DNA from 3 places in the Fervidobacterium riparium genome. Region 2 is predicted to be linked to each of the others. Evidence: riboswitches for the same ligand, from Rfam matches in the RefSeq annotation. Region 2 holds a riboswitch; each other region holds the start of a gene.
What was found. A riboswitch is a leader RNA that binds a small molecule or an ion and turns the genes downstream of it on or off. The one in region 2 is predicted to bind cobalamin.
Positions count from the first base shown of each region.

Region 1 (10,368 bases), 920 kb from region 2:
GATAGTGATAGCTACAAACACCGAGATGTTAATGAATACAGGTATGATGAGCTTTGGCAATATGAGGTTCTTAGGCCTAATTGGGAATGCCTTGACTACAGATTTGTATTGGATTTCGTTCGATGTCAGTATACCTGCTTCTATTGCACAATAAAGCACAGCTATTACGATGTATGGCGTGAGCGCACTTATTGAAGAGCTCGATGTGAAGAACATGAAAAGTGAAAAGATTGCAGGGTAGAGAATCAAGAAGATGAACTGCTCATTTCTGACAAGTAATTTAGTATCTTTCCAAAGTACACCGCCCATTCTGGAAGAGTAAGAGCTCTTTTTGAAATATTCTTTTTTCTCTTTACTCTTTTTGCGTATATTCTCAAATCCGACCTTTCCTGCCAACTTCCAAAATAGGAATAGAGAGCCTACAGAAAGAATGCCAACTGCGAGTACGATTGAGACGTTTTCAGAATATGACCATGTTAGGACGTTGTATTTGGAATTTGCAAAAGATAGTAATTTTACTATATTCTGGTTCTCACCTAAAGTTGAAAAGTCCACGTCTTGCAAACTCACAAAAACAAGGTATATGAATACGAGCAACAGTATCATCACCGTGTTAAGTATTCTGAGATACCTCTTCGATGTTACCCCACCAAAGAGAACTGCAAATAGGGCAGAGACACTTGAGAGAAATATTAAATGGAGCAACGTTTGGAGTATGAAAGCCAAGACATTCTGTTTAACTGCGATACCATATGCCAGGGCTGACGCTACAAAAAAACCAAGCGTGAAGGCTTGACTAGAAAGAGTGACAAGTAAATAGTACAGAGTGATTACGTTCCTTCTTATCGGTAAAGTGAGGAGGAATTCCACATCTTCGTTTCTCGAGAATGCGTACATCCCTGTTCCAACAAACCCTACGACGTAGAAGAGCGAGAACATCGATATCGTTAGAAAATAGAAAGCCTTAGCAACATCAGGAAATGCTGATAGTGCTTTGTAAATCTGATAATTTGATAAATAAATAAATATAGCCATTGGAAGAGTGGAAAATAGAAGGAGAATGATATATCTTGACCCTTGGCTTCTTGACGTGTTAGATTCCTTTCTTTTTGATTTTCGTTGTGCATTTTGCTGCATAAGGTTAAGTCCAACGTATCTGAACAATATACTCAATTCTCGCATATGTTTCACCTTCGCTCGCTACGAAATCAGAGGTTTTCAACAATTTCTTGTATATCGTCAGTGGCGGTGAGCGATAGGAAGATATCTTCCAATGACTTGCCGTAGCTCTCTTTCAGTTCCGCGACAGAACTTTCGGCGATTACTTGCCCTTTGTTTATTATCGCAACTCTATCGCACATCTTTTCGGCTATTTCAAGTATGTGTGTTGTCATGAAGATTGTCATTCCTTCACTCGCGTATTTTCTAAGCAGTTCTTTAAGTATTCGAGCACTCTTTGCGTCAAGACCTACAGTTGGTTCATCTAAAAACAGCACTTCTGGTTTTCTCATCAAAACAGAGATGAGCATGAGTTTTTGCTTCATACCGTGCGACATTTCGCCGACAAGTTTTGAAAGATAATCTACCCCGAACGCACCGCATAGCTCATCTATCCTTTCTTCGAGCTGCTTTTTGTCTAATCGATATATCGCAATTATGAAATCAAGGAACTCGTATCCTTTGAGATGTTCGTAAATCTTCGGTTCATCTGGCACAATACCGATTCTCCGCTTTATCTCAACATCATAATCCTTCATATCAAGTCCAAGTATTTCCACTTTACCACTTGTTGGCTTGAGTGTTCCAGTGAGCATCTTTATAGTAGTTGTCTTACCTGCACCATTAGGACCAAGGAAACCAAATATCTCGCCATGTTTGACCTGAAGATTTACACCATCTACAGCGGTGAAATCCCCGAACTTTTTTACAAGACCAGCAGCACGTATTGCTAACCCGGACATATAGTATTTGTACCCCCTTATGTGCGAAATATTAAGTTAATAAAATTCTACCTCAAAAGGTCAGAATGTCAAATTAAAAAAATCACATAGTATATTGTGTGAGATTTTAAAATTCGTTTTGCACATTACTGCATCTCCTCAAGTATTCTTAGATCTTGTCCTACTATTACTACACTTCCTGGAATTATCTTCTTATAGCTCTCCAAGGTTCTCAACAGTTGGTAGAATTCACTATCTCGTGCGAATGACTCAGCATAGATTTGTGTTGCACTGGCTTCACCTGTTCCTTTTATCTTTTCTGCTTCGCTTATTGCTTGTGCCTTAATTATTGTTGCCTGCTTCTCGGCTTCCGCCCTAATCCTCTGAGCTTCTTTTTGTCCTTCTGCTCTGATAAGTTCGGCTATGCTCTGCCTTTCCGACTTCATTCTCTCAAAAACCGCTTGCTGGTTTTCTTTTGGAAGGTCTGTGTGTTTAATTCGCACGTCCAATACTTCAATGCCAAATTCGGAGAGGTTCTTTCGGGCAAAATTAGTTATAGCCGACAAGTACTGCCTTTCGCCCGTCACTATATCGTCGAAATTGAGCTTCGCGAGTATGTTCCTCAGGCCAGAGTAGATAACATCGTCTATTCTTGATAGTGCTAAGTTTGGTGTTTTGACCGATTCGATGAATTTCTTGGGGTCTGAGATCTTCCATATCGCATATGAATCTACAAGCATTGTTTTCTTATCGAGCGATATTATCTTTTCAACAGGAATATCGTAGATGTAGTATCTTTTACTCAGCCTAACGACGTTGTCGATGAATGGAGAACGAAAGTATATGCCTGGTTCGGAAATAACGCGTCTTATCTCTCCAAATCGCAACACTATGGCATATTGAGTTTGATCTACGATGAACAGCGATAAAGCTGCCAGAATTAATATCACTACTGCGAAAATGCTTACAGAAATTATTGTCGTAATCCTTTTCATTTTGAACCACCACCTAACAGGTTGTCGAGATTGAGGAACGTGATTTTTTGAGAATCATCCAATGTTATTATAGTTCTCGCTTTTGGCAATACCTGTTCGAGTGTTTCTATTCTGAGCCTTGTTTCTGTGATTTTTGGAGCTTTCTTGTACTCGTTGAGGATGCTCAAGAATCTTTGTGTTTCACCGGTGGCTTGGAGAATCTTCTCTTGTGCATATGCTTCCGCTTCAAGGATTATCTTCTTAGCCTCACCTTCGACCTTAGGAATGAGGTTGTTTGCGTATTTTAAAGCTTCGTTGATGTATCTTTCCTTATCTTGCTTGGCGTTGTTTACATCATCGAAAGCAGAAATCACTGGAGCAGGCGGAACAACTTCCTGGAGCAGTACATTAATCACATAGATTCCTACGTCATAACTGTCGAGAAGTTTTTGGACTATTTCTCGGACCTCCGAAGAGACTGTATCCCTTTCAGCAGTCAATATTTCATCAACGGTCCTTCTTGCGATGCGCTCTCTTAACGCGGATTCTGTAGAGAATTTGACAAGCGCTTCAGGATTATCAACCTTGAATGCGAATTTGATAGGATCACTTACTCGGAACTGAACTACTGCCTCAACTGAGACAATATTTCCATCTTCTGTTAGAGCCAGGGCTTCTTCCTCTTCGCTGGCATATTGACCTGGTCTCACCGTTCTGAATCCAATTTCCTGTTTCCTCACAGTCTGAACGTCGACTATGACGTGCGACTGGAATGGATAAGGTGCGTGTGCGTGTATACCAGGTCCTGTGGTATGTGAGTACTTTCCAAAGGTCTTGATTAAAGCAACTTCTGAAGGACCAACTTGATAGACCCCCGTACCAAAATAAATAACTACAAGTACGATTAAAATAGTTAGCAAGATAGTACTTCTTTTGGTGCTCATGTTTGTCACCTCTCTATTTGTATGTTCAAAATCATTATACCACGCATTTGGAAAAAAGCAGGTGTGAAAGACTCTTGAAGAACGCTCAGAAATTCTTATTGCCGTTCTTCAATTTGAGCAGAACGAACATGAACGGTGCACCTATGAGGGAGGTGATTATTCCAACAGGGATTTCAACGGGGTTGAGCAATGTACGGGCTAATGTATCGCAGATTGACATGAGCATGCCACCTAAGAGAATGGTAGCAACGATGTTGTTCCTGTGTTTCGGACCAGCTAACGTTCGTGCCATGTGCGGGACTATCAATCCAACAAATCCTATAATTCCTGTTTTTGAAACGAAAGCTGCGGTAACGAACGCACCAAGCAAGTAAAAGAGCCATTTTAGAAGCTCAACATTGACTCCCAAACTCTTCGCTTCTTTCTCGCCAAGTACCATTGCATCGAGCTGTCTGCTCATCATCATCGATAGTACGGCAAGAGTTGTTAAAGAAATTGCTGGTAGCACAATATCAGTAAATGTGATTCCGGAAAAAGAACCAAAAAGCCAGACGTGGCCTGTTACGAGTGATCTATTCGCTATATTCAAAAGGAGCATGCTCCCTGCCGAGAACATAGTGCTCACGAGTACACCGCTTAGGACTAAATGTACGGTAGGGACTATGTTGCCCTTTCTCGCAAGTGCTATAGCCAGCATAGATGCTACTACTGCGAATATGAAACTCATTGTTGGTATACTCACGTGAGCGATAGAGTTGACAATGAAGTATATGCCTAAAAGAGCACCGAAACTTGCACCAGCAGACGTTCCGATAAGATATGGGTCAACAAGTGGGTTTTTCATTATCGCTTGAAATATGTTACCTACAAGTGCCAGTGCTGAACCTGTGAGCGTTGCCATTAAGACCCTCGGAAGTCTTAAGTGCCAGAGCATGTAGCTTTCTGGAGAGTCTGAGTTTATTAATTTTATGGCTTTGATTGGGCTAACATATACCGTCCCAAAAGAGATATTGATGAGAAAAACAAATAAGAAAAGGACAGGGAGAAGATATCTCCCTGTCTTGATTAAGAGAACCCTTAACTTAGTCAATATTATTTTCCTCCGTAGAAGAAGTTGTAGAATATATCCAAGTATTTAAAAACATGAGGTGCTGCCTGACTAATTTCGTCTCCGTCAATTACAAAGACCTTTCCATTCTTAACTGCTTTCAGGTTTTTCATTATTGAATGGTTCTTCACTGTTTTTTCAATTTCTTTTGGATCTCCATAACCGCCAATGACAATAACATCAGGATCTTGTTTAACAAGCCATTCCCAGCTGACTGAAAGCCAGCCGTTGTTTCCTGAATAAGGAGCCGCTATGTTCCTTCCACCAGCGATAACGATGAGCTCGTTCACATATGAACCAGTACCAGCGGTCCAGAGCTCTTTGGCTTTTTCATCTGGAATTGTTATCGTGAAGAATACAGTTGGCCTGTTTTCTAATGGTATTTTTGATGTCTTTTGTCCCATTTCAGCCATCTTGTCTCTTAACTCTTGTGATATTTTGTCAGCTTTAGCCTTAATGTTAAAAACTGCGCCGAGTTGTCCAACGGCCTTTATGATATCAGTCAATGTGTTTGCATTGAGAACGTATGCAGTAAGATTTGCTTTCTCAAGTTTCTCAACTTCTGGAAATTGGAATCCGCCAAATGTGAACACAATATCTGGTTTTAGCGAGTAAATCTTTTCAATGTTCAGTGGTACCATGTTTCCGATGTTTTCAGCCTTTCTGTAATTATCCCATGCTGTGACTCCAACTATTCTGTTTTCAAGTCCAAGGGCCTGCAAGTATCTTGTTGCGCTCGGTGCTGCGGATACTACCCTTCTTGGTGGCATCGGGATGTTAACGATACGTCCAGCATCGTCTACGACTGCTATCGCTAAGGATAAGACAGTGCTTAAGAGTACAAAAAGTGCTAAAAACCTTCTCAGTGTTCCAGACCTAAACATAGCAAAACCCTCCCTCTTTGCAAAAATTTGTTGCCATCCCCAGGCGTCGTGGTGGATGGCATACCTTCCTCTACACATCAGGTCTCCCGACTTGTGGATCATCCTACTCCCTGCGCCTTCCCAGCCTTTTAAGAATTAGCCAGTGGCACTTTGCAGGTTTCGTCCCCACTTACGGTGGCGGCCCCGTGCCGGATTTTCACCGGTCTTCCCTTGAGTGTGTAAAGGGAGGTTATTCTTATTTCGTATTATACTACACCCTTTTAGCTACAGCAACTGCCCTTTTCGTTCTTCTGTATCCCAACGTCTGTTCTTAAAGCTGTCTTTTTTATGTATATGACGTTTATCACGCTGTATATGCCTGTGATGAAAAGTATAGCGTCGGCAAGGCTGAGCTTGTATACTTCATCGCCTATTATCAGATTCGAAAAAGATATCAAGTACGCGAGCAGAACATAACCTGCGGCGATTGAAAACAAAATGCTCCCTACGTAAAGATGTGCGACTCTGAATGAGTAATTCGCCGTGCCATACTCGCGAAATCCGAAGAAAAAGACCATTGAAAAGCTGAGTATAACGAGTGAGAATATTATCTCGTCACTAAGAAGATACGATATGAAGGTGATGAGTGATAACACAAGCATCGTTAACAACATCCTGTTCAGGCTTCTCATATGATCACCCTTCCGATCGTGTATGTGATGAAAGCTAAGATGTAAGATATGCTTAGGCTATATATCACTGCAAACGCTGTATATTTCCAGCTGTTCGTTTCACCTTTTATTGCAGCCAGTGTTGCAAAGCACGGCATGTATCCGAGGACGAATACCATTAACGAAGCAGCAACGACCGGATTTAAGTGAATATTAGACGCATTCTCGTAAAACTGAGACAGAGAAGATACAATGACTTCTTTAGCAACACCGCCAAATATGAGCGCTGAAACTATTTGCCAAGTGTAGTTAAGAGGTGCGAATATAGGTTGCAAAAACTTACCAAGCATCGAAACGTAGCTGTTTTCTATGTTTGCTGGATCAGGGAAGTAACTAAGTGCCCAAATTACAACACTTGATACGAATATTATCGTTCCTGCTTTCTCCAAGAAGTGCCTTCCTCTGTTCCACATGTACGTAGCAACGTTCGAAATCTTTGGAAATCTGTACCTTGGCAACTCCATGACAAGCGGAACGTTTTGTCCTTTTAGTACAACCTTGTTTATGATTCTTGACGAGAGAGCTGTCAAAACGAGGCTCAGTACGTATATAGCAAAGAATGCCTCAGCTTTATGGTTCGGGAACGCGACGCTTATGATTAAAAGGTATACGGGAATTCGCGCACTGCAACTGATGAATGGCGAAACTAAAATTGTTGTAACTCTTTCTCTTTCGTCAGAAAGCCCGCGAGCTGCCATAACTGTACTAACGTTACAACCAAAACCAAGTAAGAGAGTCATGAACGAACGGCCCGTGAGCCTCAGCGAATACATAATTCTGTCCATCAAAAATGCGATCCTTGGTAGATACCCACTCTCCTCCATTATTCCAAGTGCGAAGAAGAGTGCGAAGATACTCGGGACAAACGCGAGAACACTTCCTACGCCATTTATTATGCCTTGAGAAATAAGCGACGAAAGCATCGTTTCCGAGCCAATCATTTCTGAAAGTTTTCCGAATAAGAATTCAAGAAGTCCGACAAGGGGTTCGGAGACTTTGAAGGTAAAATTAAATGCAAGGTACATAAGCGCGAGGAATATCGGGATACCAATGAATCTATGAGTCAGTACGTGATCCAGAGCCTCAGTAACCGTTAATGCGCTGTCGGTTTTCTGGAAAGCCTTTTGCAAGACGTCGTTTATGTACTCGTACTTGATCGAAGGTATTTTTGTAGCAAGTGAGTCATCTGACTTTTCAGGATTGCTATTCATATTTGAACTCTGAAGTTCTTCAGACTGGCCCTGTTTTTGACAATCTTTGCTCAAAAACTCAGATACGAACTTGTCCCCTTCGATAACTTTTATGGCAGTGAATCTTTTATTGAAACCTTCCATCACGCACTTTTCTACTTCAGAGATCCTTTCTTCGACCTCTTTTCCGTAGTCTATTAATAAAGGTCTTGTGGGTTTTTTAAACGCAGATACGATCTTCTGTTTAAGTTCATCAATACCTTCCCCGGTGTGAGCTGACGTAAGGATAACGGGCACTCGCAGAAATGTCTCGAGTACGGCTTTATCTATTTTGTATCCGCCCTTTCTTGCCTCGTCAATCGCATTAAACACCGCAACGACGTTGAGTTCCAATTCTAATGCTTCGAGGAGTAAAAACAATCCCTGTTCAGGGCTCATACTATCGATTATTACTACCGTCACATTTGGCGGAGAAAAGAGCAGATAATCTCTCGTCACTTTTTCATCTATCGACGTGGCTGTCAGTGTGTATACGCCAGGCAAATCAACAAAATGAAGAGTGTAGCCTTCATACGTTGTGGCACCTTCTATCCTCGATACCGTAACACCGGGCCAGTTGGCGACGTACTGCCTCGCGCCAACCAACCTGTTGAAAAGGCTTGTTTTTCCTACGTTTGGATTTCCGAGTAGTCCTACTGTTATGACCATTACTTACCACACTCCTGACGTTTTTCAACCTGTAGAGATTCTGTCATCTTGTAATCTTTGACTGGTACAACATAGATCTTTGAGAGTTTCCCAAGTCCTATGTCATAAAGACCAGTAGGTGTCTTCACCCTTCTGTCTGGTAGTAACAAGAGCTTTGAATTTTCAACTATACCACATTTTTCAAAGAATCTTCTTGCCATAATCCCGGCTCTCAGTTCTTTGACGATGTATTCTCCGGGGGCAACGTATGAAAGTGGTAAAGAGCTCTCCTGCTGGAGCTTCACCTCAATCAGCTCAGCTTCTGATTGCCTAAGTGTTATTATCTTGTTGAACACTTTGTACATGCGTGGGTCACCCATCGGTGCACTCCTGATAACTGTTATGCTCACTCCAGGCAAGATACCTATAGCTCTCAGTCTTGGAGAAATTTCAGATTCACCAACCTTTTCAACAATCGCTTCTGCACCAACAGGTACTTCTGATAATCTCATAATTCACCCCCACTTTCAATTATCATTAAAGAAATTGAGAATCAATCTCAATAATATGATACATTAAGAGTGTAATGATGTCAATAATTTTTGAGAATTTTTTCTCAAATCCATTCTAATAAAAAGTATTGTTGACCACGGGAAGTTATAGTGCTAAAATAACAGTATACTTTTGCATGAGCGTTATTGTGTCCTGTTGCTAATTACAGAAGGTGTTTTAAAGTTTCACAAGTGTAAGTCAATTTATACGAAGTGGGGGGAAGAGTATGGAGATGAGTAAGGAGAAGTTGTACGAATTTATTGAAAAGAACAAGGTAGGATTTATTAGGTTACAGTTCACGGATATCAACGGGACGATGAAGAACGTTGAAATACCTGCCGATGAGATTGACAGTGCATTGTCTTCAGGTATTATGTTCGATGGCTCATCAGTTGAGGGTTTTGCAAGGCTACACGAATCAGATATGTATCTTAAACCAGACTTGAGAACCGTTGCAATGCTGCCGTGGACATTCGACGGACGAAGGAGTGCAAGGATTATCTGCGATGTGTACAACAATCCTGAAACACCGTTCGAGGGTGACCCGAGATACAGATTGAGACTTGTGGAAGAGAAAGCGAGGAAGATGGGGTTCATTCCATACGCAGGTCCAGAGGTGGAGTTCTTTATCCTTCCAAGAGCGAATGGAAGACCGGTTTTCGAATTTCTCGATAATGGAAGCTACTTCGATTTGTTACCGGTAGATATAGCCGAGGACATAAGAACGGAAGTCTCAGTGCACCTTGAAGAGATGGGAATTGATGTCGAAACAACTCACCACGAGGTTGCTCCATCTCAGCACGAAGTTGATTTCAGATACGCAGAGCCTATTGTTGCTGCTGATAATGTCCAAACCGTTAAACTTGTTATCAAGACACTTGCAATTAGGAATAATCTTTATGCAACCTTCATGCCTAAACCATTCTTTGGCGTAAATGGAAGCGGTATGCACGTTCATATGAGTCTTTTCACACTCGATGGGAAGAACGCTTTTTACGATGAGACTGCGCCTGATGGTATTTCTCAAACTATGAAGTACTTTATTGGTGGATTAATTGCACACGCACGTGAGATAACCGCTGTCACAAATCCAACTGTTAACAGCTACAAGAGATTGGTTCCTGGATACGAGGCACCTGTAAACATAGCATGGAGTAAAGGTAACAGAACCGCTTTAATAAGGATTCCTAAGGCAAGGGGAAAGGCTACAAGGCTCGAGTACCGTGCACCGGATCCGTCATGTAACCCTTATCTCGCATTCGCAGTTATTTTAGCAGCAGGATTAAACGGTATAGAGAATAAAATAGAGGCACCTATGGCAGTTGAGGAGAATATATACAAGATGACAGAAGCGGAAAAGCAAAAAAGAGGTATCAACA
Region 1 is NZ_CP009277.1:477,232-487,599, forward strand. Features, by position in the region: gene IB67_RS02120 (permease-like membrane multi-spanning protein) at 1-1,182, opposite strand, end outside; gene IB67_RS02125 (ABC transporter ATP-binding protein) at 1,209-1,961, opposite strand; gene hflC (protease modulator HflC) at 2,087-2,935, opposite strand; gene hflK (FtsH protease activity modulator HflK) at 2,932-3,858, opposite strand; gene IB67_RS02140 (FecCD family ABC transporter permease) at 3,944-4,948, opposite strand; gene IB67_RS02145 (ABC transporter substrate-binding protein) at 4,951-5,850, opposite strand; cobalamin riboswitch at 5,910-6,084, opposite strand; gene IB67_RS02150 (hypothetical protein) at 6,111-6,521, opposite strand; gene feoB (ferrous iron transport protein B) at 6,518-8,458, opposite strand; gene IB67_RS02160 (FeoA family protein) at 8,458-8,949, opposite strand; gene glnA (type I glutamate--ammonia ligase) at 9,222-10,368, shown strand, end outside.
Region 1: it holds a riboswitch for cobalamin, as region 2 does, so the genes downstream of both, IB67_RS02145 (ABC transporter substrate-binding protein) here and IB67_RS06565 (ATP-grasp domain-containing protein) in region 2, are expected to answer to the same signal.

Region 2 (10,368 bases):
GCGAGTTCTTCTGGCAAGAGCATCTTTTCGAAAACTGGCTTTGGCATTTGGACCGATATCTCAGCGTCTGCTCTTCCAACTAACAAGCCAGCGTTCGTCCTAATCGATACCTTCCCACTTAAACCAAAGTGTTCCATCAGAAACTTCAAAAAAGCTCTTGAACCGTTCCCACAGAACGATGCACGCTTGCCGTCTCTGTTGAAGTAGTCCATAAAATATGATTCATCAGCCTTTTCGACAAAAATAACACCGTCTCTATCTTCAACAACTTCAAGTACTATTTCCTCTTTCTGTAAGTCGTTTAGATTTATTTGTGTAGCATCCACAATCACAAGACTATTTCCTGTTGCTGTGTACTTATATACTTTCAACACGTTCGACAGCTCCCGCATTCTCAGTAGTCTTCGAATTCAATTGATAATGTAATTTCAATATTCTGACAGCGTTCGTCGCCGCTCCGACTCTCAAATTGTCCGCAACAACCCAAATTCCAAAAGTATGTGCATCAAATAATCTGACTCTGCCAACATGTGTGTAATCATCACCGGCAATTTCAAGAGGGGTGATTATATCATCGTGGACAATAACATCTTCACCAGAGGCAATCGTTTCTATGAGGTCGTCTTTGCTCATAATAGGGAATAGTGTGCGAGCAATAACACTCTCGGAATGTCCTATTCGAACTGGAACTCTAACAGTTGTTGGAAAGACAGAAATTGAATTTGAATTTAAAATCTTCCTTGTTTCATTTATCATCTTCCATTCTTCTTGGGAGATGTCATCTCTCAAATCACCTATCAAGGGAATCACATTATGTGCAATCTGCCTTGGAAATACGTTATGTGTATTCTCTCCGTTAAGCTGATTTTCGTACTCACGTACTGCCTTGTAACCGGCGCCAGATACTGCCTGATAAGTCGAGACGAATATCTCGTGTAGCTGATACCTATCGTGCACCCTGTACAATGCCAACACCATTTGGATTGTGGAACAATTTGGGTTTGCTATTATTCCCGAATACCCCTTAAGTAACTTTCCATTGACTTCTGGCACAACCAATGGAATTTCTGACACCATCCTGAAAGCGGAGGAATTATCAATAACGGTTGTACCTACCTCGGCTGCAATTGGTGCATATCGTCTTGAAACATCGGCACCAGCTGAGAAAAGCAAGTAATCAAAACCTTCTCTCATCGCTTCTTCCGTTAATACTTCTACACGAACTGTTGTACCTCGGAATGGAATTTCTTGACCTGCTGACCTTTCCGAAGCAAAGAGCCTGAATTCTGAAATATCAACACCACTACTCTCAAGTACCTCGACCATATTCCTTCCTACCGCACCGGTTGCTCCAACAACGCCTACTCTTAATCCCATAAAAGCACCCTCCTTCTATCAAAATTTGATGGTATTATAAAATTAAAGCGGGCTACAGTTTTTTACTGTAGCCCGCCTATGGTGGTTTATATTTAATCGCCTGCGTTTTTATTCCATGCCAAACGCAAGCTGACCACCAGTAAGCGGGCAGCTGCGTTTAGCTTTCTTATTCATCTTGTTGTCAATTATGCTCATATTTTCGTTTTCAACAATGTTTATCAAAAAATTTCGAACGTATAACACGACTTTCTCTTCCTTTCTTTCGTATGCTTTACTTTGCTTGTATTATATCACACAAGTACCCTATTATGTCAATAGTTTTTCAAAAAAATCCTCTGACACGTCTTGTGTCAGAGGGAAAAGAAAGTAACAATAATGTCGAGATTTGGGAAGGGATGCTGGATTGATAAACTACTTACACGAGTTCTTTGAAACCCTCACCATACACTTGCCGGGCTTCGTTGACGAAGAAAAACGCCTTCGGGTCGATTGTTCGAATTGCAGTTGTAAGTTCGTGTAACTCGCGCCTTTTTATAACTATCATTAGAACATTCTTAGATTGATTTGTGTATCCTCCCCTTGCCTCAAAGACTGTAACACCTCTTTCAAGCTCGTTCAGCACAAATCTTTTAATATCGTCTGCTTTTTCTGAAACAACCCACAGGTTCGTTGATAGTTCGAGACCTTTCATAACAAAGTCAATTGTTGTTCCATTGACGATAATGGCAAGAATAGAGTATAAACCAGTATCTATGTTGTAAGCCAGTCCTGCTGAAAGACCTATGGCAAAGTCGAGAAAGAGTATAGACATACCAAAAGGCGCTCCAAAGAATTTATTAAGAATCTTGGCTATAATGTCTGTACCACCTGTAGATGCGTTCTGTGAGAAGGCGATAGCCATACCAACGGCTGTTAGTATATCGCCAAAGAAGACAGCCAAGATCATGTCGCTACCATGATACTTGTACATTGGAATAACCCTGTCAAATAAATCTATGAGAAAATTCAGCAAAAATGTACAGTATATCGTTTTGAAACTGAAGTCAAAACCTATTATCAAAAATGCGGTCAAAAATAGCGTAGCGTTTATTATGTACATCCATATACCAACCGATATTGGCAAGAATTTGTTCAGAACTATCGCTAAGCCTGAAGCACCACCAGCTGCTATATTATTGGGAATCAAGAATATTACCAAGCCAAGTGCTGTGAGAAATACTCCGAGCGATGATAAAACGTACTCTCTTGTTAGTTCAGCCAAGCGTTTCCTACTTCCCACGGAAATTTCACCACCCTTATTCCCATCTCATTCAGTATTGATTCCTTATACTGTACTTTTCCTTTTTCTCCTTCAACAATAGCACCTGCGTGCCCCATTTTCTTTCCTTCCGGTGCATGCCTCCCTGCAAAGAAAGCAACTATGTCTTTCGGAAGAAAACCTATCTTAAGAGCGTGTTTAATACCACTTATCTCATCTTCACCACCGATTTCGCCTATCACTAAGACTTTATCATACCCCAATTTCTTTACAGTATCAAACGCCTCTGAGACATTTGTACCAACAACTGGATCTCCGCCAAGTCCTAATCCAACCGCTACTCCAATACCATCACTCAGGTATTTTGCTGTCTCATACATCAACGTTCCACTTCTTGAGATAATCGCCACCTTACCGGGTTTGAAATACCGTTCTGGCATTATTCCGACTTTCACTTTTTCTAATGGGTGTATAACCCCCGGACAGTTCGGACCTATAACATTTATACCTTGGTACTTCGCAAGTTTTAAAACTTTCAATGTGTCATGTACTGGAACATGCTCGGTTATAATCACGCAGTTCTTTACACCGTTCGAAGCAGCATCTTGAAACGCCTCCAAGACACTTGGTGCAGGCACGAAAAGAATAGCTGTATCTACTGGTCCCAATTTGGAAACGTAATCTTCGAGTGATACTACAACTGGAATGTTTTCTATCGATTTCACTATCCTATTTTTACTCACGCCACAGACAACATTTGTACCGTACTCGAGCATTCTTTTGAGATGATAACTACCGTATTTTCCAGTAGCTCCATATACACAAACTCTCTCATTCGCGAACAACATCTCTTCTCACTCCTTTAACTCTCCTATCTACAGATTCAATAAGTTCCTTCATGTCATTGGCTGATACGATTCCACTCTCTTCTAAAAGCTTTTTGGCTAGTATTTCATTGTTTCCTGAAAGTCTTATGTATATCTCAAAACCCGGATTTTTGGTTTTGAATTCGGTAACTCCTTTTGCAATTTCAAGACAGTCGGTTATTCCACCGAATATGTTCAGTACAGCCTTGTTTGTTATCTTTTGCACCTTTGTCAACGCACTGTAAAGTGTATCAGCCGTTGCACCACCGCCGATATCGCAGAAATTCGCTGGCTTGAACCCGTGTTCAGTGAGTGCATCTGTTGTGGCCATGACGATACCTGCTCCACAACCGATGACACCAACGTCACCGCCGAGTACCACGAAAGAATCTTCCACGGAAGACTCTCCCGCCCACCACTGACGGTAGAGCGCGCTGTCGTCCACGTGGAAAACAGCATCAAGTGCGTAGTAATAACCATTAGATTCAACGAACGGATTTATTTCAAGCAGTGTCAGGTCGTACTTAACGAATATGTCATAAAGTCTTCTTGCAAAAGCTCTTACTTCAAGTGGTAAATCGTTTACTCTTTTTGTTTTTACAACTTCTTCTGGATGAGTCTTCGTAAACTCTTCGATATCTATTCCTCCATGACTCGAATATACAAAAACGATGTCTCTTAGACTTCTATCTATCGTTATCGAAATATAGTGTTCACTTTCGTGTGGAACAAATTCTTCAACGAGAACCCCTTCCTGAATTTCACCTTTTATTTCGCTGTCCATAATCTTACTCACATTACTTATTGCCTGTTCAATGGTTTTTGAAACAAGCACTCCTCCAGCCTTCATCCTTCCGCCTACAAGAACTTGAGCTTTAGCCACCTGAGGAAATCCTAATTTTTTTAGTGCTTCTACATAGTCTTGTAAGTCTGAATTTCTAAGAATCAGAATACTTTTCGGAACTCCCACTCCTTCGGCTCTCAAAATGTCCTTCGCAACGTACTCTTGCACTTTCATACTCTCGCCTCCCCTTAAAATTTTCAAAGAAAAATACCCCAAAAATCTGTGGTTTTTGGGGCGCCCATTCCTTAAAGGCAGGTCTCCCGACTTGTGGATCATCCTACTCCCTGCGCCTTCCCAGCCTTTTGAGAATTAGCCAGTGGCATTGTGCAGGTTTCGTCCCCACTCACGGTGGCCCGACCGTCCCGGATTCGCACCGGTGTTCCCTTTTAAGCTTTCGCACCTCTAAGGTAGGGGATATTTAGATTCAGTATGATTTTTCACTAATATCATATGGTGACTTGATGAAACTTTCAATACTTGCCAATAGTCGAATTTTGAAAATTATAAAGATTTAAATAACTGTTTTTCTAAATTTCATCTTAAATCTTCTGTATACTATATTCACTATTTCTCAAAAAACGATATAAAATTTATATGTAGACAAAGTCTATCTTTTTATGTTATAATAAGTTACACCTAATTTAGTTATATTCGGACTCTTTTTATTAGAAAGTGAAGATAAGGGGTGGTTGTATGAAAAACTTGGGTCAATTATTACTCCAAGAAGAACCTTTTTCAGAGATTGTTATTGGCAACACAGCGATAGTGCGAGCAATGATTGAAAGTGGCGTTAGAGTAGTTACATCGTACCCTGGTTCGCCAACACCTGAGATAGCTGAAACGATTAATCTACTTCCAAAAGAAAAGTCCCCGCTTTATTTCGAATTTTCCACGAATGAAAAGGTAGCCCTTGAGGTCGCCTTCGGTGCGGCGGTGAATGGATACACATCGTGTGTCTTTTTCAAAAGCGTAGGTATGAATGTTGTAGCTGATTCGTTTGTACAGTTAAGCATGATGGAGATACCAGGGGGTATGGTTGTTGTAATAGGCGATGACCCGGGTGCGAATAGTTCTCAAAACGAGCAAGATAACAGACATTACGCAAGACTTTCATATACACCTTTGTTTGAACCAAAAGACGCTCAAGAAGTTTATAGCATGTTCATCGAAGCGGTTAAATACGCAAGAGAATTCAAGTCTCCTGTAATCCTCCGCCTTACAACCCACACAGCCCATTTCAAGCAAAAAGTCAAATTTGGAATTTACAAACAAACCGAATTAACACCTCATAGGTTTGACCCCAAAAATCTTGGACCGTACATCCCAATAGGGCAAAACGTACCAGTTATGAAGAGGCGTGCACTGGAAAAATTGAGGAAGTGGGAAGAAGTTTCCGAAAAGTACGCGTACATTTTAAACAACGGTAGCGAGATTGGAATTATAACCGCAGGGTTACCTTACCTTTCACTGCTCGATGTACTCGGTGATAATAAAAACAAAGTTGACATATTGAGGCTCGGAATGGTATATCCATTCCCACGAAAGGCAATCGTAAAGTTTCTTAGGTCACATAAGGTGATCAAAATACTTGAAGAGCTCGATGATTTCATCGAGGAAAAAGTTAAGGCGATTGCATTCGAGGAAGGTATAAACGTGAAGATTGTCGGAAAACAAGATATGGAAGATTGGATTGGCGAATACACACCGGAAAAGGTATTCAAAGTAATGAGTAAATTCATACCTGAATTGGTAAGAGAAATTAAAGTTCCAGAATATAGAGTTAGAAGCATCTCAAGGCCACCACAACTCTGTCCAGGTTGTGGTCATAGACCTGTCTTTTACGTGCTTTCTAAAATCCTCCGCGAGTATGACATATCGGTTGCAGATATCGGTTGTCACACGTTGGGATTCTTAGAACCATACAACGTCGGACAAGTGCTACTTTCGATGGGGCACTCAACTGGTACTGCTTCGGGTTTGAGTTTGTTCAACACTGAGAGAAAAATCGTGGCTTTCCTTGGCGATTCCACATTCTTCCATGCAGGAATTCCTGGAATCATAAATGCTGTATTCAATAGGCATAACTTTACACTCGTTGTTATGGAAAACGGTACAACAGCCATGACCGGTCACCAAGACCATCCAGGAAAGGCAATGAAAATTAGGAACATCTTAGGAGCGATTGGCGTAAAGCAAATATGGGAAGTTGACACTTACCAACAAGATAAACTTGAAGAGATTTTGAAGACAGCGCTATCAACGCCGGAGTTCAACGTCGTCATAGCAAAGCACCCGTGTATGTTGAAATTCACAAGGGAAAGAAGACGGAAGGGTATTGTCAAGGTACCGCAAATGAAGGTTACAAATGCCTGTACTCTTGCAAGAGTTTGTATCTCCAAATTCGCATGTCCGTCGTTCCAAATTGCAGATGACGGGAGTATTTTCGTACATGAAGACTTGTGTATTGGTGATGGCTCGTGTATTCCTGTTTGTCCTTCAGGTGCGCTTGAACTCGAGAAATTTGAAGTTGGTGGTGATACAAAATGAGAAAATTCGATATTTATCTCATCGGTGTCGGCGGGCAGGGAATAGGACTTCTCAGCGAAGTGCTCATACGTGCAATAGATTACAGCGGGCAAAATTGCATAGGGGTTGACACACACGGACTTGCTCAGAGAGGTGGTGTCGTGTCTTCGCATATAGGAATCGGAGACGTTAATTCTCCACTGACGATGTCAGGTGATGTTGATTTAGTCTTAGCACTTGAAAGGCATGAGGCAGGTAGAGCTATGAATTACCTAAAAGACGGTGGTACGTTGGTCTATTATGATACATCGTGGCAACCATTACCTGTCAGACTGGGAAGAGAAGGAGAATTGAAAAATGAAGAATTAGAAATCGTCGCAAGAGAACGGAATATTAAACTCTTCAGAGCTAAGTACAATTTGCCGGATGTACGGATGCAAAACATATCATTACTGGCAGTCGTAGCTAAGAATAATTTGATACCGAATGTCAAAACCGAACACTATTTAAAAGCTATGGAGGATCTGATGAATGAAAAAGTTTTTGAATCAAACAAGAAAGTCTTTGAAAGTATATTGGAGGCGATGTAAGTATGGAAAAGAGAAATGAGATATCAATCGTACTGAGCGGTGCGGCTGGTCAGGGAATTCAAGCTGTCGAGCACATATTGACACGAGTTGCTAAAGACTCTGGCTTTCATGTATTCGCTACAAAAGAGTACATGTCGAGAGTAAGAGGCGGAAACAACTCAACTGAAATCCGGATAGCATCACAACCTGTAAAGGCTTTTGTGAACAGAATCGACGTACTTGTTCCACTTAACGATAATGCAATTGAAAGACTGAGAGAAAGGATTACAGAAGAGACGATTATCATCGGAGAGGGGCGATATGTGGAAAAAGAGAAGAACTCGATACCGCTCATGTTCGAAGAGATAGCTGAGAGTTTTGGGAATAAGATTTACGAGAATTCTGTCGCCATCGGCGTCTTGGCAGGGATAATTAACGCCAGCGAGGATGCTTTGGTGAAGAATATCAGCGCCTATTTCTCAAAGAAAAATGAAGAAGTTGTGAAAGGTAATGTCAACGCAGCGCTTAAAGGTTACGAAATTGGTAAGTCACTTGGTTTGAAATTCGAGATAACGCCAAACGAAAAGGTTAAGAAACAGTATCTCTTGAACGGTTCAGAAGCAGTGGCTAAGGGTGCCATCGCAGGTGGTTGTAACTTCATCTCTTCATACCCGATGTCGCCTGCCACTACGGTATTCACCGAACTTTCAAGATTGTCAAACCAGTACGGTATATTGGTTGACCAAGCTGAAGACGAAATTGCTGCGGCAAACATGGCTATCGCAGCTTGGTATGCAGGTGCAAGAGCTATGGTCTCAACATCTGGCGGTGGTTTCGCACTTATGACAGAAGCGATAAGTTTATCAGGAATGATAGAGACTCCTATCGTTGTCCATCTTGGTCAGAGACCTGGTCCAGCTACTGGATTACCGACAAGGACTGAACAGGGAGATTTGAATCTGGTGCTTTACTCAGGGCATGGAGACTTTCCAAGAGTCATCTACGCTCCTGGCAACTTGTGCGAAGCATATGAACTTAGTGCAAAAGCGTTCAATATCGCGGATAAATATCAAGTTCCAGTCTTTATTCTCACCGATGAATACTTCCTCGATTCGTTCTACAATGTGGAGGAAATGCCAGAAGTAAAGATAGAACGCTACGTAGTGAAGAGTGATGAGAATTACAAACGCTACCTTCTAACCGAAGATGGAATCTCTCCAAGAAGTATTCCGGGTTACGGTAAAGGATTAGTAAGGGTCGACAGCGATGAACACGATGAATACGGACACATAACCGAGAGCGCTAAGGTCAGAAAAACAATGGTTGAGAAGAGGTTGAAGAAAGGCAAAAAGTTGTTGGAAGATGCCGTACCACCGAAGTTGTTCGGAAATGAGAATTATGATTACCTTATCGTCGCATGGGGCTCAACTCAGTTGATAATTCGCGAAGCGCTCGAAAAGATGGGAAATGAAAAAGTTGCACTCTTACATTTTTCACAAGTCTATCCTGTACCAAGAATCGCAGAAGAGTATTTGAGAAAAGCCAAGAAAGTAATATTCGTTGAGCAGAATGCGACTGGTCAGTTTGCAGACTTGGTTAAACTCACTTTTGGAATAGACACGAGTAACAGGATACTGAAATACGATGGATTTGCATTTTCTGTAGAAGAACTTGTTGAAACACTCTCCAAGGAGGTTGAGTAATATGTTCGAACCAAAGATATACGATATTCCAGATGCTGATATAGCCTGGTGTCCAGGTTGTGGAAATTTTGGTATTATAAACGAATTGAAAACTGCCCTGGCACAGCTGGAACTTGACCCAACTCAAGTTGTACTGGTCTCTGGAATTGGCCAAGCTGCGAAGATGCCGCAGTATGTAAAGGCGAACATGTTCAATGGACTGCATGGTAGGTCTTTACCTGCCGCAGTTGCGATTAAGATGGTCAACCCTAATCTTGTAGTCATCGCCGAAAGTGGTGATGGATGTACATACGGAGAAGGAGGAAACCATTTTATTCATACGATACGAAAGAACCCTGACATAACGAATATAGTTCACGACAACCAGATATATGGTTTGACAAAAGGGCAAGCGTCACCGACAACAGCCCGTGGACAAGTGACTACACTGCAATTCGACGGAGTTTACGTAGACCCATTTAATCCAATCGCTGTAGCTGTCGCGTTGGATGCTTCTTTCGTTGCAAGGAGTTTTTCTGGAAATTTCCAGCTTACCGTTGAGCTCATCAAAATGGCTATAAAGCACAAAGGCTATGCCCTTATAGACATACTCCAGCCCTGTGTCACGTTCAACAAAGTCAACACATATCAGTGGTACAGAGAGAACACATACTTGCTGCCTGACAGTTATGACCCAACCGATAGGGAACACGCTTTTAGAATAGCAACGGATACCTCAAAGCTCGCTCTTGGAGTCATATACAAGAATCCAAACAAACCAGTCTTTGAAGAACAGCTCGCGCCCTACAAAAATGATAAGACACCAGTTGCATTGAGGGGGTTAGAGGTATGATAGAGTCGAGGTACAGATTAATCCCTCAATTTACACTCAAAGATGAGGACGGAAACGATTTTTCGTGGAAGAACTTGCTTGGCAAGTACTCAGTTGTCTATTTCTACCCAAAAGCGAACACGCCGGGTTGTACTATGGAAGGTTTGGACTTCACAAAACTAATAGATGAATTCAACGGAAACGTGGTTGGTATATCACCTGACAGTTGCAACGCAATATCGAGTTTTAAATCAAAGAAGGGATTAAAAGTTAAGCTACTTTCTGATCCTGAAAAAACTGTGGCTGAACAATTCGGTGCGGCGAAAGACGGAAAATTGATTCGCTCAACGTTCATAGTCGATCCATGGGGCAGGATAAGAAAAGAATGGCTGAAAGTTAGTGTGAATGGGCATG
Region 2 is NZ_CP009277.1:1,401,244-1,411,611, forward strand. Features, by position in the region: gene dapF (diaminopimelate epimerase) at 1-374, opposite strand, end outside; gene IB67_RS06545 (aspartate-semialdehyde dehydrogenase) at 358-1,377, opposite strand; gene IB67_RS06550 (hypothetical protein) at 1,486-1,620, opposite strand; gene IB67_RS06555 (YitT family protein) at 1,793-2,656, opposite strand; gene IB67_RS06560 (succinate--CoA ligase subunit alpha) at 2,626-3,483, opposite strand; gene IB67_RS06565 (ATP-grasp domain-containing protein) at 3,467-4,519, opposite strand; cobalamin riboswitch at 4,579-4,764, opposite strand; gene IB67_RS06570 (thiamine pyrophosphate-dependent enzyme) at 5,039-6,892, shown strand; gene IB67_RS06575 (2-oxoacid:acceptor oxidoreductase family protein) at 6,889-7,461, shown strand; gene IB67_RS06580 (2-oxoacid:acceptor oxidoreductase subunit alpha) at 7,464-9,143, shown strand; gene IB67_RS06585 (thiamine pyrophosphate-dependent enzyme) at 9,145-9,975, shown strand; gene IB67_RS06590 (redoxin domain-containing protein) at 9,972-10,368, shown strand, end outside.

Region 3 (10,368 bases), 230 kb from region 2:
ATAATGAATTTGTTTTGCTTTATTTCACCCCCGTTTCTGAAATAGACCTCTGCGGTCATGCAACAATTGCAACGTTTTATGTTCTAAAAGAAGAGAGCATTATTCAAGAGAATAAAAAATACATAGCTCATACAAGGACGGGAGCTATTGAAGTGACCGTTGAAGATGGTAAAGTAATGATGGAACAAGCAGAGCCTCAAATGATGGAAACATCTGAAGAAATGAATTTCGACGAGACTACTCTTGCTGAATTGTTAGGAATAGAGGCCGGGGAGATTGGTGATGATAAATATAGCCTTAAGCCGAGAATCGTGAGCACCGGATTATGGGACATGATTATTCCTGTAAGGTCTAAACATACATTGTTTACTATTTCACCTAATCTGGATGGAATTGAGGACTTTTGTAGAATAAACAACATTGTAAGCTTTCACGTATTTACGTTAGATGAACACAGAGCACTTGCGAATTGTAGAGATTTTGCTCCACTGTATGGAATCCCGGAAGAATCTGCAACAGGAACTGCAAATGGTGCATTGATTTATTATCTTTATACACATGGTGTAGTCCAGCCTGATGTTACATACGAAATTATCCAAGGTGAGACCATGGGTAGGATGTCTAATATATTTGCATCATTAAAGTACAAAGACGGTATCTACAAAGCTTTTGTTGGTGGACATGCAAGGGTTATAATCAAAGGTGATTTACATATTTGAATCAAAAAGCGGGGTTGTATTTCCCCGCTTCTTTTGGAAATTATCAGCCCTTTATCTTCTCGACAAGATCTTTCATAAACTTCTCAAGCTTATCTAATTCGTTTCCAGACTTTTCACTACTATCAGTCTGTACCATAACATATGCTTTCATCTTGGGTTCTGTTCCCGATGGTCTGACAAATATCTTTCCATTTTCAAAATCCAATAGAAGAGTTTCGTTTGGTATGACACCATCGTACCCTTCTGAATAGTCGATTACTTCTTTCACTTCGGGTAATTCGACTGATTTGAGTTTTGAGTAAACGTCCAATGCTTGTGTAACTGATGCAAACTCAAAATTCAAGAGTTTTTCGAAGTAGTATCCATACTGCTTGTACAACGCATCAAGTCTTTCAAGTAAGTCAAATTGCTTTGCAGCCTTTGCAACTAATCCACAAGCCAAAACTGCATCTTTATCACGCGCCATATCACCTGTAAGGTATCCACAGCTTTCTTCAAAACCAAAAATGAAATCGTACTGTGGAGTCTTTTCTACTAAGTCACCGATGAACTTGAATCCTGTAGGAACTTCAAAGAGTCTTATACCGTGTTCTTCGCACATTGGCTTTACCATGTCTGTAGTCACTATAGTCTTTATTAACATACCTTTGTTATTGCCTTTATTGACGTATTCTGATATTAGCATGTCAGAAAGTATCACGCCAACCTGATTTCCAGTAAGCCTTACGTTCTTATACACAACACCAACTCGGTCTGCATCGGGGTCTGTCGCTATTCCAAGTTCTACGTTGTGTTCTTCCATGTATTTTCTCAGAAGCACAAGAGCCCTGTTGTCTTCTGGGTTCGGTGTTTTCACAGTTGGAAAATTCCCATCATGGTTCATCTGTTCCTGAACCTCTATAACTTCAGCACCCATTTTTCTCAGAAGTCTTGGAACGAATCTTGTACCAGTGCCGTGAAGTGCGGAGTAAACAACCCGTAGACCTCTAAGATCCGCGTTGATAAGTTCAGCCAACTCATCTATATATTCATCGAGGATGTCTGTTCCTAAAATACTGTACTTTTCAATGGCATTTATTGGCTGATTCCAAGCTTGTTCGACTAAGTCTGAAAGTATATCGGTAACTTCAGGAACCGCTTGCACACCGTTTGATGTGTAAACTTTGTACCCGTTGTATTCTGGCGGGTTGTGGCTCGCTGTGATAACTACCCCCATGTCCATCTTTAATTTTCGAACCCCATACGACAAAACAGGCGTTGGTACAGGTTCATCAAAGATGTAAACTTCCATACCTTCGCCTGCAAACACGGAAGCACTTATCTTGGCGAACTTTTCAGAGTTATTCCTTGTATCATATGCAATCAGTACCTTCTTTAATCCTTCCTTTTTCATGTACTCTGCAACGCCTTTTGAGGCAACAGCTACAGTCTTCTCATCAAATTCTCCTTCTCTCATAATACCGCGGATACCACCTGTACCAAAAAGAATCATCAATGCTCCTCCTTCCTTAAGGCTTCTATTGTTATGAACAAAGTAACGACGAATATGAAATAAAATGTATTTAATGCCATCGCAATTTCAGTATTTCTTGAACTCATTAATCGAAAAACAACGGCTGCGAATGTGGTTATTGGTGGCTCAGCTAATGTTAGAGTTCCGGATGTCTCACCTACAGAAATTGTAAATGAGTAAACGAAGGCTGTAAATATGCTATTTTTCATAAGTGGGAATGCGACTTTTGAAAACCATCTGAAAGTTCCTGCGCCATCTATTTTCGCTGAATCAATTATATTTTGCGGTATATTCCTCCAGCCAGATTCTATTATGCCAAATGATATGGGAAGATTTATAAGCGAGTGGACAAGGATTATTTTGAGCAAAACTGGAATATCTATGAGCACATACGAAAAAGCAAGCGATACGGATGACATAGCCGCAGGTATCAATACGATATATTGTAACCTCTTTCCACGCACTGAGAAATAACCGGCAAATAAACTGACAAGAATGCTCAAAATAGATGCGCTCGTAGAGATTACAAGCGTGTACTTTACAACTTCGCTTAAACTCGCACCCGTTAAGTACGATATATCCTCTGAAAATAGCAGTTTGAAATTCTCGAGAGAGAACTTACCGTAATAGTCGAGAAAACCTGATAAAGCTGAGTAAACAAGAGGGATAAATATCAGGATTGCTGAGATTGTAAAGAACACATAACCCCACTTCGGAAAATTGTCCAAGTGTCTATAGTGGTGCTTCTCATGAACCTCACGCTTAAGCGATGTAAAATAACCGATAAAAGATATAAGTATAATTTGGAAAATCATCAACGTTGCTGCTGCTCTAAAATCAAACGTTACTCGCGAGTACATGTAAATCGCAACTTCTAATGTTGAGAACTGAATTCCACCAAGGATAAGCACAACGGAAAAGCTTGTAAAAGTGTATATATAAGTTAAAAAGAAAGCTCTGAGAATAGATGGCAACAACATCGGAATTTCAATCTTAGAAAATATTTCCCAACCACTTGCACCATCAACTTTCGCAGCTTCAATTACGTATCCGTCTATATTCTCCCAAGCCTCGCCAACAATCCGAATAAAGAGTGGAAAGTTATAAAAAACATGACCAAGTAAAACTGCGCTGAAGGTATAAAGTATCCTAACATCTAAGCCAAAAGTATTGAGAAATCTTGTGTACACGCCGTTTTTCCCAAACACTAAGAAAAATCCTATTGCCATTGTTATACCGGGAAGGACAAATGGAATGCTTGACATCACTCTGAATGTGCGCCTTATAACCGGATGTATCTTCGTTCTACCGACAAGGTAAGCTCCTGGAAGTCCGAGTAAAGCAGTCAAAACTGAGGAAAGAAGAGCCTGAAATATAGTAAATCGGATCTTTGAAGCGTTGTCTATCAGTGCATCGAGCGAAAAACCTCCTGAAAAATGGAGGTTGAGGATGAAAGGAATAAAAAGTGAAAATATTATGTAAGCAATAGGAAGTATGTATATAACGTGTCTTCTCTTAATCATATGAAATAGCCTCAATCAGAAAACTAAATATGGTCGTTCCCCTCTTCTTACTCTTTCTATTCTACGCAATTTTTCCAAACTTTGTTTCAATCCACCAGTCCGATTTAATCTTAACCATATTCTTGAATACTCTTCAAGTATGTCTTCAAGATCCTTTTCAAATCTTTCCCATTCTTTGTCCTCAACGTTCTCTATTGTACCGTACTTGATAAGTAATTCAATAGTTCTAATTCCCATGATTGCGAGCTTCACATTATTGGCTATTTGTTCGACAACTTCCTTAAGATTATTGTTTTCCTTAAGCTTCTCTAATTTAAGAAGAGATTTGTTTAAGCTACTTTTCACATCTTCTATCGTCTTTTGTCGGAATTTCTGAGCATAATTCATCACATTTTCAGGATACAAGAATGTGTAGAAGAATGGAGTGCCATTAGGAGTGTATGGTAATCTATCGCAAATTTCCCCAAGTTCAAAAATTACATTACTTATTTCCTCTTTTGTTTCAAATACATGTATGTCTATTGCTCTAAGAACTTTCTCTATGCTGTCATCCAATGTATAGTTCCAGCTCAGTGCAGCCATATACGCAAAACCTATCCACGAAAATGGTAGGTGCTGAGAATGACCATGGTCTCCCCAATCTGTTACTAAAACACCGTTAGCATGATATTTCTTAGCAGCCGATATCGCATTTTTGATGTTCTCTATACAATTCTTGCTCCTGCCGATAAATGAATTCCAAGTTGAAGTACCTGGGCACACATAGAACGAAATGTTGCTTTGCTCGTACAATTTGCACTTTTCATCAAATGGGTGGTCAGCCTCATATCCCCAAACCATAGCTATCATGTCTTTCGGTAATTCTTCAATCAATTCTGGGTGGTTTTCAATGATATCTCCCCAGAACATAACTGTCTGTTTGTGCTTTTTCGCTATATTATATACTTTCAAGAGAAAGTCAAGATACACACGTCCCTTACCTATCTTTTCGCAAAGTTCTTTAGATTTACCTTGACATAAGTCAAATGTCTCATCACAACCAATATTGACTTTGTTGCTCGAGAAATTTGGTAAGAGTTCCTGCAAAATCTCATCAACAAGTTTGATAGATTCGGGAACAGCGGGAGAAAGCGAAAATGGTTGGAGAAATTTAGTGTCCCATGGTGTTTCAAAACCATCTGGTGCTTCAGCTAAATATTTGTATTCGTCGTGTATGAGCCACTTTGCCATATGGCCAAAAGTATTCTGGTTCGGCACGAGCTCTATGTGTCTTTCTTTACAATATTCATCTAATTCTCTTACTTCTTCGGCGGTTAATGGAGAATATTCTTCCCAAACAACTCTGTGGTTCTTGTATGCAAATGTGTGTTCCATGTAGAGCTGTAGTTGGTTTATTTTCAAATGAGATAATTTGTCAACTAAAACTTTCAACGTATCCATTTTTGGTATTCTATCTCGGCTGATGTCGAGCATTACACCGCGGTTCAGTATGTCAGGATAATCATGGATGTACAACTTTGGTAATTGTTTAGTCTCTGCCACATTTCTGAAGAGTTGTAAGAGTGTCTGGACGCCATAAAAAAGCCCAACATCATCGTTAGCGTAAATGCTTATTTCCTCTTCCACAAACATCTTGTACCCTTGTTGATCTACAACTACGTCTGGATTTACTGACAAATTAAGTATCAAAGCTTCAGTTCTATCCATTGATAATTCGAATCCTAATCTTCTTAGTTCTTGTCCTAAGAATTTTGTTAACTTATCAACACTGTTTGGAGCAACCTGATAAAAAGTCGTTGCAATCCTTGTACCAAGCCCAACATAACCGCTACATTGTTTCACAACTTTTGGATAAGGTATGAGAATTAATTCCATATTCTATCCCCCCTAAATAGAAGTTCTTTTATATAAACCATGTCTAAATTATCGCAAATGATCTTTGATATACATTCTATTTCACTATCAAGTTCATCTGTGAAAGATGATGAGTCCATGTTTTTCTCAATGTTTTTTGAACTCTTTCCAGCATCGTCTTCGTCTTCAAGATGGTGATCGATAAATGGAACAATACCAACAGTCCTAACTTTAGTCAATTTTTCAAGAGTCTTCAGTCCATCGCCTAAGTGTTCTTTACTGCCTTTGAATTTGTTTATGATGAATCCTTTGACAAGCTTTTGTTCAGCTCTTGATAGTAGTTTGTATGTTCCATATAGTGAAGCAAAAACTCCGCCAAGATGTATATTTCCAACGATTAGCACTGGTATATTAAAACTCTTAGCTACTTTCATGTTTACAATATCACCTTTTTTAAGGTTAAGCTCGACGGGACTTCCTGCACCTTCCACAATAACTATATCATGTTTCTCTAAAAGAGTGTTATACGCCTCTCTAATCTTTCTCCACAAAAATGTTTTTCTCCGATTGTAGTCCGTATAATGTAATCTTCCCAAGCTCTTGCCAAGCAAAAATACCTCACTGTATCCTCCGCCGACCGGCTTGATTAATACAGGATTCATCTCCTCAATTGGTTTAGTTTTAGCTCCAAAAGCTTGGAGCGCTTGAGCCCATGCAAAGATTTGACCGCTGTTGGAAGTAAACGACACAGAGGAGAGGTTTTGAGACTTAAACGGTGCGACTTTGTAACCATTATTCGAAAAATATCTACATAGCGCAAGTGTGATTATAGATTTACCAACCGCTGAAGATGTACCTTGAATCATTAATGAACCTTTTTTCATATTATCATCTCCATTAAAGTTGTTTCGCTCTAACTTTTAGTCGCTTTGCATTGTCGTCTTCGTAGAGCCCTTCAACGTAGAAATTAAGGGGAGAGCTGAATATTGGTCCGTCATAGACAAGCGTATGGTATTCACCATTCTCACCACAGATATCGACACCGGATTTTTCAAGAATTCTATGTGTCTCTCTGTTCGTTAGTTCATTACCAAGGATTTCATCAATACCTAAGTTTTTCTTTACAGATACAATCAGAGCTCTAAATCCCAAGTTTGAGAACTCTTCTAAAATCACTTCTCTTTTCCTCTTCCAGAGAGGCTCTTCTACAGTAACATTATGAACGCTGCAAACTCTTTTTACCCAATCAAGATGCTCTTGTAAGTCAATATCACCGAAAATTCCGATTCCTCCTTTTGCGTGGTTACTTAAAAAATCAAGAAAGTTCTCTTCATAACTTTCCCAGCTGCTGCATCTTGTTATCAATTTTGTCCCTATTAATAAAGCTTGTTTTTCAAGTATATCTTTGCCAAAACCATGTGCTCTTGAAGAAGAACAGTCTTCATCAAGCATAGTAAAAAGGCAATCAACTTTACCGTACTTTTTCATACCATAGTACAATGCTAAGGCAGAATCTTTTCCTCCACTCCACGATGCAAATACAAACAAAACTATCACCCCATTCGTAGAATTTTGCTTATAAAGATTATAGTTAACAAAATGTAGTATTGTCAAAAGCAAATATGTACAATATTTAGTGCTGAATATAGAGAAATACAGTTATTGTCAAATTTTCGATTCTAATGTTCGTTATCGTGCGATTGTCAAGATTGTTCATTTCTGAAAATATTGTATAATGCTTTTTGAAAGTAAATAGATTTCACTCTTTTGCAAAGGGAACTTCGGTGAGAATCCGAGGCTGCCCAGCAACCGTAAGCGGGGACGAAAACCACAATATGCCACTGAAAGCTTAGCTTTTGGGAAGGCGTGGTGAGTAGGGTGATCCGCAAGCCGGGATACCTTTGCAAATGGGGATTGTTTTTCCCGAAAGCTCGGGCTTTACGGGAAAATTTGTTTTTAATTTCTAAAGTATATAAAGGGGGAAAAGTTTATGGAAATCACAAGGAAAGGCTTGAATTTCAACATTAATGCAACCTTCTCAAATGAACTGAAAAGTGCTATAGTGAACCGACTTAACAACCTCACAAAACCCGTCGGAAGCTTAGGTTATCTCGAAGAAATCGCCCTGAAGATGGGATTAATCCAAGGAAAGGTTATCCCTGAGCTCCCAAAAAGGAAAGAAGTTTACGTGTTTACGGCAGATCATGGAGTAGCAGAAAATGGTGTTTCCGCATATCCGCAAGAGGTCACATATCAGATGATTCTAAATTTTCTCAACGGTGGTGCTGCAATTAACGTCTTTTCTCGACACGTTGGTGCAGATGTCTTTGTGGTTGACTCAGGTGTCAAAGTAGACGTAGACATTGAGCACAAAAGGTTAATAAAAGCTAAGATAGGCTACGGTACGAAAGATTTTACTAAAGGACCTGCGATGACAAAAGAGCAAGCTTATGCATGTATCGAGAAAGGTGCTGAAATCGCCGACAAAGCAATAGAAAAAGGAGCAGAATTACTTGTTGTCGGTGATATGGGAATCGGAAACACAACAACCGCTTCTGCAGTAGCAGTGGCTTTAGGCTTTGGGCTTGACGAAATCTTAGATATTGGAACACCGTTGAATGAAGAAGGATTAAGAAAAAAGAAAGAAGCGATAAAATATGCCTTAGAAGTTAATGACCCAGACGCTAATGATCCGATTGATGTTCTGCAGAAGGTTGGTGGATATTGTATTGGACAGATGGCTGGGTTTATACTCAAAGCAGCTGAGGAAGGCGTTCCCGTAATCATCGATGGTTTCCCAACAACAGCAGGGCTTTTAATCGCGTGGAAGATAAATTCGCAAGTTTTGAACTACGTATTCGCAGGACACAAATCAAAAGTCAAGGGACACAAAGTGATTCTTGATAAACTTGGTTTGAGACCAATTCTGGATCTTGATATGAGACTCGGCGAAGGAACAGGTGCTGTGCTTTCCATTTCAATCATAGAAGCTGCGATCAAAATGATTCGAGAAATGGCGACTTTTGAAAGTGCGAACGTTTCGAAAGGAGAAGACCAACCTGTATGATTACATTGATAACCGGCGGGGTAAAATCTGGCAAGAGCACGTTTGCACAAAATTACATATTGAAAAAGCCCTACTCTAAGAGGGCATATATAGCAACAAGTGTACCATTTGACGATGAGATGAGAGAGCGCATAGAACGGCACAAAAAAGAACGCGGAACATTGTTTGATGCATTCGAAGAACCTGTGGAAGTACACAAAGTATTAAAAAAGCTCAGTGGAGGTTATGACGTTGCACTAATTGAATGCATTACGACTTATCTCGGCAATTTATTCCATTACAATTACGACGTGGAAAACTACACTGAAAATCTGATCAATATCTTAGAGACTGTCGATTATGATGTTGTTATAGTCACAAATGAAGTTGGCTTCGGAATAGTACCTGAAAACAAACTTGCAAGACAGTACGCAGAAACACTTGGAAGGCTCAATTCGAGACTTGCAGGCATATCAAACGAGGTTTACGTACTCTTCAGTGGGATTGAGGTAAGGATAAGATGAGCACAGCGAACAAGCAACTTATTGGTAGCACCTCTTGGGTCATACCTGGAACATACTACGAGAATGCAAGGATTTTGGCACATTTAGTTGACTTTGTTGAACTGTTGGTCTATACATGGGACGATGAAACCAAGGAGCTTTTAGAAAAGGAAGCTAAATATTTAGCAAAACTAACCGGGAAGTATGGTCTGAAATATACTGTCCACTTGCCAACAAACAATGTAGAAAACATGATTAGTGCTTACAATTTTCTGAGGAAATCAGATTTGGAAATTCTGAATTATGTAGTGCATCCAATAGATGGCATAAGTGAGTTTATTAAAGTTGCAAGCAAAGATGTTTCGGTTGAGAACTTGAAGGAAAAGGTCTTGCCCTACGAAAAGATGACTTTTGATGTTGGGCACCATTTTCTTGGTGAAAGATTCCCAATGGAGTTGATTGATAAAATAAACGAAATTCACATGATGGGTGTGCACAGTGGAAAAGACCACGAAAAGCTTGATAAAAAAACGCTTGAAGATGTTATCAACTTTTTAGGAAGAAGGAGAATCTCTGAAATCAGTCTTATATGCTTTGAGATTTTCAATTTAGATGACTTAATAGACTCTATAACACTATTTGAGCGAACTGTTCTTAAAACAAAATAGCTGCAGGGGGCAATCTTCTCATGGTGTTCGTGAGAGAGTTTATGATAGCTTTGAGCTTTATATCTCGTATACCCGTTAACATGAAGGGATATCAGTTAGACGCTGGAGATATTCGGAAAGTACCAAAATATTTCTCTATTGTTGGATACCTCATTGGAAGTATCTATCTATCGGGGGCGACATTAAGCAGGCTTATTCCCAACGTAGGTGGAAGTTTATTAGTCAAAGTAATTTCAATTGCAGCAGGTTTTTATCTTTTCGATCTTTTTCACTTTGATGGACTTCTCGACATGTTCGACGGTTTTTTGAACCAGTCGAATGCTGAAAGAAGACTCGAAATAATGTCGAAAGGAAATGTTGGACCTTTTGCTGTTTTTTATGGCACGTTATACGTTATCGTCTTTTATCAACTATTTTCTCTTGTTCCACCATACGCTCTGTTATTTTCTTCTGTCTTTGGACGATTAACGATGACTCTTTTAATTCTTTTCTCTAAACCTGCAAAGAACAAAGGGCTTGGTGCATTACTTTATCCAACGAGC
Region 3 is NZ_CP009277.1:1,168,644-1,179,011, reverse strand. Features, by position in the region: gene IB67_RS05410 (PhzF family phenazine biosynthesis protein) at 1-719, shown strand, start outside; gene IB67_RS05405 (phospho-sugar mutase) at 763-2,211, opposite strand; gene IB67_RS05400 (ABC transporter permease) at 2,211-3,755, opposite strand; gene IB67_RS05395 (beta-N-acetylhexosaminidase) at 3,771-5,630, opposite strand; gene IB67_RS05390 (cobyric acid synthase) at 5,621-6,493, opposite strand; gene IB67_RS05385 (Dph6-related ATP pyrophosphatase) at 6,507-7,157, opposite strand; cobalamin riboswitch at 7,338-7,529, shown strand; gene cobT (nicotinate-nucleotide--dimethylbenzimidazole phosphoribosyltransferase) at 7,600-8,676, shown strand; gene cobU (bifunctional adenosylcobinamide kinase/adenosylcobinamide-phosphate guanylyltransferase) at 8,673-9,179, shown strand; gene cbiR (cobamide remodeling phosphodiesterase CbiR) at 9,176-9,826, shown strand; gene IB67_RS05365 (adenosylcobinamide-GDP ribazoletransferase) at 9,847-10,368, shown strand, end outside.
Region 3: it holds a riboswitch for cobalamin, as region 2 does, so the genes downstream of both, cobT (nicotinate-nucleotide--dimethylbenzimidazole phosphoribosyltransferase) here and IB67_RS06565 (ATP-grasp domain-containing protein) in region 2, are expected to answer to the same signal.